Spartinivicinus marinus: one gene and its partner. Each later gene encodes a partner of the first gene's protein in a complex. Links are inferred from orthologs where the notes say so. Each region holds a gene or a part of one and is shown in the gene's direction. Other genes may lie near its edges.

Region 1 (3,513 bases):
TGAAATGTTTGGCTATGCCACCGACTTGCGTTCAGCAACACAAGGTCGTGCCACATACTCAATGGAATTCGAAGAGTATGCAGAAGCACCTGCCAGTATTGCTGAAGCAGTTACTAAGGCTTAATCAGATCGCTGATATTTGAATAAGGTATATTGTAAAAATGGCTAAAGCAAAGTTTGAACGTACCAAACCCCATGTAAACGTAGGTACTATCGGCCACGTTGACCATGGTAAAACTACATTAACTGCAGCATTGACTCGTGTTTGTGCTGAGGCGTTTGGTGGTGAAGTAAAAGCATTCGATCAAATCGATAATGCACCAGAAGAGCGCGAGCGTGGTATTACTATCTCAACTGCACACGTTGAGTATGACTCTCCAATTCGTCACTATGCACACGTTGACTGTCCAGGACACGCTGACTATGTGAAAAACATGATCACTGGTGCGGCTCAAATGGACGGCGCTATTTTAGTTTGTTCTGCAGCTGATGGCCCCATGCCTCAGACTCGTGAGCACATCTTGTTGTCTCGTCAGGTAGGTGTACCTTACATCGTTGTTTTCTTAAACAAAGCTGATATGGTTGACGATGAAGAGCTGCTTGAGCTGGTAGAAATGGAAGTGCGTGAGCTGTTAAGCCAGTATGACTTCCCAGGTGACGACACCCCAATTATCACCGGCTCTGCGCTAATGGCGTTAGAAGGTAAAGATGATAATGGAATGGGTAGTACTGCGGTTAAGAAACTAGTTGAGACTTTAGATGAGTACATCCCAGAGCCAGAGCGTGCTATCGATCAGCCATTCTTGATGCCTATCGAAGACGTATTCTCTATTTCTGGTCGTGGTACTGTAGTAACGGGTCGTGTAGAGCGTGGTATCGTTAAAGTCGGTGACGAAGTAGAGATCATCGGTATCCGCGACACGCAAAAAACGACTTGTACTGGTGTTGAGATGTTCCGTAAGCTGCTTGACGAAGGTCGTGCAGGTGAGAACGTTGGTGTGTTGTTGCGTGGTACTAAGCGTGATGACGTAGAGCGTGGTCAAGTATTGGCTATTCCTGGCTCTATCACTCCACACACCAAGTTTGAATCAGAAGTTTACGTATTAAGCAAAGACGAAGGTGGTCGTCATACACCATTCTTCAAAGGTTATCGTCCACAGTTCTACTTCCGTACCACTGACGTTACAGGCGCGGTAGAATTACCAGAAGGTGTTGAAATGGTAATGCCTGGCGATAACATTCAAATGAAAGTGACTTTGATTGCGCCAATTGCTATGGAAGATGGCTTACGCTTCGCTATCCGTGAAGGTGGTCGTACTGTAGGTGCTGGTGTAGTAGCAAAAATTATTGAGTAAGCTAACTTAATAATTGGCTTGTAACAAAAAGAGGCCCCCTCTTCGGAGAAAGGGCCTCTTTTTGTATATTTCTTGACAGGAAAAGGTGGCGTCTATAGAATCTTGCCTCCTTTTGCTATGGCAACATTGATTGCCTAGTTAAGTTCTTTACCCGGAGTTTTGATCAAATGCAAAATCAGCAGATTCGTATCCGTTTAAAAGCGTTTGATCACCGCCTGATCGATGTGTCTACCCAGGAAATTGTAGAAACTGCAAAACGTACTGGGGCTCAGGTGCGTGGTCCAATCCCATTGCCTACCAAAAAAGAGCGGTTTACCGTACTGATTTCACCTCACGTTAATAAAGACGCCCGTGATCAGTATGAGATTCGCACTCACAAGCGCCTGCTGGAGATTGTCGAGCCAACTGATAAAACAGTTGATGCTTTGATGAAGTTAGATCTGGCTGCCGGCGTTGAGGTTCAAATCAGCCTAGCCTGATGTGATTGGGGGCGTAGACCTGAATAAGATCTACGCTTTTTGTTTGTGTAACGCTCTGAAATGGGCGGCCATAGCGGGTTATAGCCCCGTACACGAAAGAGGTAAATTATGAGTATCGGATTAGTCGGAAAAAAGTGCGGCATGACGCGCATTTTTACCGAAGACGGTGCCTCTGTACCTGTTACTGTTATTGAAGTCGATCCTAACCGGATTACCCAGGTTAAAACTGAGTCGACTGACGGTTACAATGCAATCCAAATTACCGCTGGTGCAAAAAAAGCTTCTCGCGTAAGCAAGCCTTTGGCTGGCCACTACGCTAAAGCTGACACTCCAGCTGGTCGTGGGTTGTGGGAGTTCCGTGCAGATAACGCAGAGTACAAAGTAGGTGACCAAATCAATGTCAGCCTATTTGAGGCTGGTCAAAAAGTTGATGTTACTGGACGTTCTAAAGGTAAAGGGTTTGCCGGCACAGTTAAGCGCTGGAATTTCTCTACTCAGGACGCTACTCACGGTAACTCACTGTCTCACCGTGCCCCTGGCTCAATTGGTCAGTGTCAAACCCCAGGCCGTGTTTTCAAAGGTAAGAAAATGGCAGGTCAAATGGGTAATCAGCGGGTGACAGTTCAGTCCCTTGAAGTTGTACGTGTTGATGTCGAACGCAACCTGCTGTTAATCAAAGGTGCAGTTCCTGGTGCTACAGGTTCTGATGTGGTCGTTCGTCCAGCCGTTAAGTGTGGCTAAGGGGGAGAGTTATGGATTTGAATGTAACTGGTGCCGGTACGGTCCAAGTTTCTGATCACACCTTCACCGCAGCCTTTAACGAAACTCTGGTTCACCAGGCAGTTGTCGCTTATTTGGCTGGTGCTCGTCAAGGTACTCGTGCACAGAAAACTCGCTCAGAAGTGAGTGGCGGTGGACGTAAACCATGGCGTCAAAAGGGTACTGGTCGCGCGCGTGCGGGCACTATTCGTAGCCCAATCTGGCGTTCTGGTGGAGTGACTTTTGCGGCTAAGCCACAAGATCACACACAAAAGCTGAACAAGAAAATGTACCGCGCTGCGCTGCGGAGCATCTTGTCTGAGCTGGTTCGTCAAGAGCGTTTAGTTGTTGTAGAAGACTTTTCAGTTGCTGCGCCAAAAACCAAAGAGGTGCTGAGCAAGCTAAAAGAGCTTGATGCTACTAATGCATTGATCATCACTGATGCAGTTGAAGAAAACCTGTATCTGGGTGTGCGGAACATTCCTCATGTTGATGTTTGCGATGTGAATGCTGCAAATCCAGTTAGCCTGGTTGCTCATGAAAAAGTAGTCGCAACTGTCGCTGCCTTAAGAAAGTTTGAGGAGATGTTAGGATGAACCAGGAGCGAATCTTTAAAGTACTGCTTGGTCCACACATTTCCGAGAAAGCAACACTTCAAGCTGATTTAGCTGGTCAGTATGTGTTTAGAGTTGCTACCACGGCTACCAAGCTAGAAGTTAAAAAAGCCGTAGAAAAGCTTTTTGAAGTGAAAGTCAAAGCGGTTCAAACCGTTAAGGTTAAAGGCAAAACCAAGCGTACTGCGCGTGGTATTGGCAAGCGCTCTGACTGGAAGAAAGCGTATGTTTGTCTTGAGCAAGGTCAAGAAATTGATTTTGCTGACGCTGAGTAACGGAGGAGCAAGGTATGGCAATCGTAAAATG
Region 2 (3,350 bases), 370 kb from region 1 along the record:
ATATTGTTCAGCCTGGTCATATCTTTCCTCTGAGAGCGCAGCCGGGTGGCGTGCTGAGTAGAGCGGGCCATACTGAAGCTGGTTGTGATCTGGCCAGGTTGGCAGGGCTGACACCTGCTGCAGCTATTGTGGAAATTATGAACGAAGATGGTACCATGGCCCGCCGGCCAGACCTGGAAACATTTGCGGAGACGCATGGGTTAAAAATCGGTACCATTGCCGACTTGATTCACTATCGGATATTAAATGAAAGAACCGTTACAAAAGTGGATCAGCAAACGTTAACAACCGAGTTTGGCGAGTTTGAACTCACAGCGTTTAAAGATTCTATTCAAGGTAATACCCATATTGCATTGGCACTTGGTGAAATCGGTACAGATGAGCCGACCCTGGTAAGGGTGCATGTGACTGACCCGATTCGTGATTTGCTAGCAGCGCAGCCTCCTCAGCATTCAAGCTGGAGTATTCAAAAAGCGCTTAAAAAGGTGGCAGATGAAGGTAAAGGGGTAGTGGTGCTGTTGAACCCAACAGCCTCACTAGATTTTCAAGGTAGCATGAACCGATTTTTTCACCCGGAGCAAAGCCAGCGAGCACCAGGCCAATCTGGCTCAGGGGCTTACTTAATGGTTGGGACCGGCTCACAAATTCTTAGAGAGCTAGGGGTAGGTAAAATGAAACTGCTTAGCTCGCCAATGAAATTTGGTGCTATTTCTGGGTTTGAATTAGAAATTTGTGAATATATCCCGTTTGAAGAGGCATAGTAATCAATGTCAGAAATTAACACAGTAGAAGGCTTCTTAACCCCCAATGATGGTAAATATGTCATCGTTGTTGCTCGCTGGAATGGCTTTGTGGTTGAGAGCTTACTGCAAGGGGCTATTGATACACTGATTAGGCATGGTATTGATCGGGATAACATAACGATTGTTCGTTGCCCAGGTGCATTTGAAATTCCTCTCACTGTAAAGAAAGTTGCCAAGCAGGGGCAATATGATGCCATTATTGCTTTAGGTGCAGTGATTCGTGGCGGTACCCCTCACTTTGAGTATGTGGCCGGCGAGTGTACCAAAGGGCTAAGCACCATTTCTTTAGACTATGAACTACCCATTAGCTTTGGTGTGCTGACAGTAGACACTATTGAACAGGCGATCGAGCGTTCTGGTACCAAGGCGGGTAACAAAGGCGAAGAAGCGGCTTTGTCAGCGCTGGAAATGGTAAGTTTGTTAAGTAATTTAGAGGCTTAAGTTAAGTGAGCGACGCAGTATCACACCCTACTGGGGATAAACCCAAACCTTCAGCTCGCCGTAAGGCTCGTCAGTTTGCACTGCAAGCACTTTATCAATGGCACATGGCTGGTGGTAATGTGGCAGCAATTGAAGCGCAATTTCGTACTGATAATGACATGAAAAAAGTGGATGTCAGCTATTTTCATGATTTGCTTCATGGTGTTACCCATAGCCTGGCTGATATCCAACAAGCTATTGAGCCTTATCTAGACCGCGATTTAAAAGAGCTTGATCCAGTTGAACTAAACACCCTTCGTATCGGGGCCTTTGAGCTGTTAAAGCGAATTGATGTTCCCTATAAAGTGGTAATTAATGAATCAATTGAGCTGGCCAAGCGGTTTGGTGCTGAGGAAAGCCATCGATATGTTAATGGGGTGTTGGACAAAGTCGCTGCTAGAGCCCGTTATCAGGAAGTCAATAGCCACCGGCTGAAACCATAGTTCAAACCGTTCATTGTGCTCTGATGAGCTACCTATGATCGGGTGAAATATCCAAGCTGTCAGTAAATCAGTGGATTTTGGTAAAGATTGAGCGAATTCCAACTCATTGCTAATTATTTTAATCAGCCATCCCTGACCTCGGTAGGTGAGATCCCTGCTGAAATAGGGATAGGTGATGACTGTGCGCTACTCTCAATTCCTGAACAGCAACGACTGGCTGTGTCTATAGATACATTGGTTGCTGATGTTCACTTTCCTGCGGAAGCAGCCGCAGAGCAAATTGGTTATCGTGCCCTTGCTGTGAGTGTCAGTGACCTGGCGGCAATGGGAGCCACTCCAAGCTGGTTTACCCTTGCCTTGACCCTCCCTGAAGCCAATGAGTATTGGTTGGCGGAGTTTGCCAAGGGCCTTAGTCTTGCAGCAAGCCAGTTTGGCATTAGGCTGATAGGAGGTGATACCACTAAAGGGCCTTTGACGATTTCCATCCAGGTACAAGGAATGGTCAGTGCCAGGCATGCCATGCTGCGCAGTAATGCGAAGGTGGGTGATCATATTTATGTGTCTGGCACCTTGGGTGATGCAGCAGCAGCGCTTGACTATGTGATCCCCCAGCCAACCCTGGCAGCTGCTAATGAAAATTCCTCTGTCGCTTATTTGTATCAGCGCTACTTCCAGCCAGAACCACGTTTGGCTCTGGGTAAGCAGTTGGCAGCACTCGGTGTAAATTGTGCCATTGATATTTCTGATGGATTACTGGCTGATTTAGGCCATATCCTGTCAGCCAGTGCCAAAGTGGGGCCGTGTTTGGGGGCGCAAATTGACCTCACTGACCTGCCTATCTCCAAAGCGCTTATGAGCCACACAGATAAAGCCCGAGCAACTAGTTTAGCTTTAACAGGAGGGGATGATTATGAGCTGTGTTTTACAGTACCTGCAGATCTTATCCAGCAACTGTCTCCTTTGATTGAAGCTGGTGAAATAACCCTGATAGGCCATATTACTGCTCAGCCAGGCATAGTCGATAATCTTGGTCAGCCAGTGATGGTTGCCTGCTCTGGCTATCAACACTTTTAGTGGTGCCCTTTATATGTCCGAAATCCCAAAAGTAACTCTAGCGAGTGTCTTACGTAACCCTGTTCATTGTCTGGCTTTTGGCTTTGGCAGTGGAACCGCGCCAATAGCTCCAGGGACATTCGGTACCTTGGCAGCAGTGCCTATTTGGCTGTTGTTGTGTCAGTTACCACTGGTTTGGTACAGCCTGATAGTATTGGTTGCTGCTGTTGTGGGGGTCTGGCTGTGTGGTAAAGCAGCAGAAGATCTCAAGGTGCATGATCATCCTGGCATTGTTTGGGATGAAATGGTGGGCTACTGGATTACTATGTGGGCTGCTCCTGCTGGATGGTACTGGCCAATATTAGGTTTTGCGCTGTTTAGGCTTTTTGATATCTGGAAGCCTTGGCCAATTTCAGTGGCTGATCAACACCTTAAGGGGGGGGTTGGGATAATGCTGGATGATTTGTTGGCTGGATTGTTTGCCCTGGGAGTAATGCAGCTAGCTTATTATTGGGCAGTCTAATATAGCGCTACACTTAGTTCATAATTCTGTCATTAAATGCTGTCATTG

What was found. The genes of interacting proteins can lie anywhere in the genome.
Region 2: the proteins of rpsJ (region 1) and nusB are in contact, whole or in part, in a solved structure (PDB 3D3B), measured with the Escherichia coli proteins. The link is inferred for Spartinivicinus marinus from one-to-one orthologs.

The regions. Positions count from the first base shown.
Region 1 is NZ_JAPJZK010000001.1:1,908,507-1,912,019, reverse strand. Bases 392-3,178 are described here. They hold rpsJ (30S ribosomal protein S10), read left to right. Parts: upstream 392-1,522; coding sequence 1,523-1,834; downstream 1,835-3,178. Other genes in these bases: rplD (50S ribosomal protein L4), read left to right, coding at 2,587-3,178; rplC (50S ribosomal protein L3), read left to right, coding at 1,943-2,575; tuf (elongation factor Tu), read left to right, coding at 392-1,355. Also shown: fusA (elongation factor G), read left to right, coding at 1-124; more of tuf, read left to right, coding at 162-391; more of rplD, read left to right, coding at 3,179-3,189; rplW (50S ribosomal protein L23), read left to right, coding at 3,186-3,482; rplB (50S ribosomal protein L2), read left to right, coding at 3,497-3,513. UniProt on the Escherichia coli protein: Involved in the binding of tRNA to the ribosomes. Part of the processive rRNA transcription and antitermination complex (rrnTAC). The complex forms an RNA-chaperone ring around the RNA exit tunnel of RNA polymerase (RNAP).
Region 2 is NZ_JAPJZK010000001.1:1,534,117-1,537,466, reverse strand. Bases 1-2,987 are described here. They hold nusB (transcription antitermination factor NusB), read left to right. Parts: upstream 1-1,249; coding sequence 1,250-1,726; downstream 1,727-2,987. Other genes in these bases: OQE68_RS07050 (phosphatidylglycerophosphatase A family protein), read left to right, coding at 2,814-2,987; thiL (thiamine-phosphate kinase), read left to right, coding at 1,814-2,800; ribH (6,7-dimethyl-8-ribityllumazine synthase), read left to right, coding at 768-1,244; ribBA (bifunctional 3,4-dihydroxy-2-butanone-4-phosphate synthase/GTP cyclohydrolase II), read left to right, coding at 1-761. In the rest of the region: more of OQE68_RS07050, read left to right, coding at 2,988-3,302. UniProt on the Escherichia coli protein: Part of the processive rRNA transcription and antitermination complex (rrnTAC). The complex forms an RNA-chaperone ring around the RNA exit tunnel of RNA polymerase (RNAP).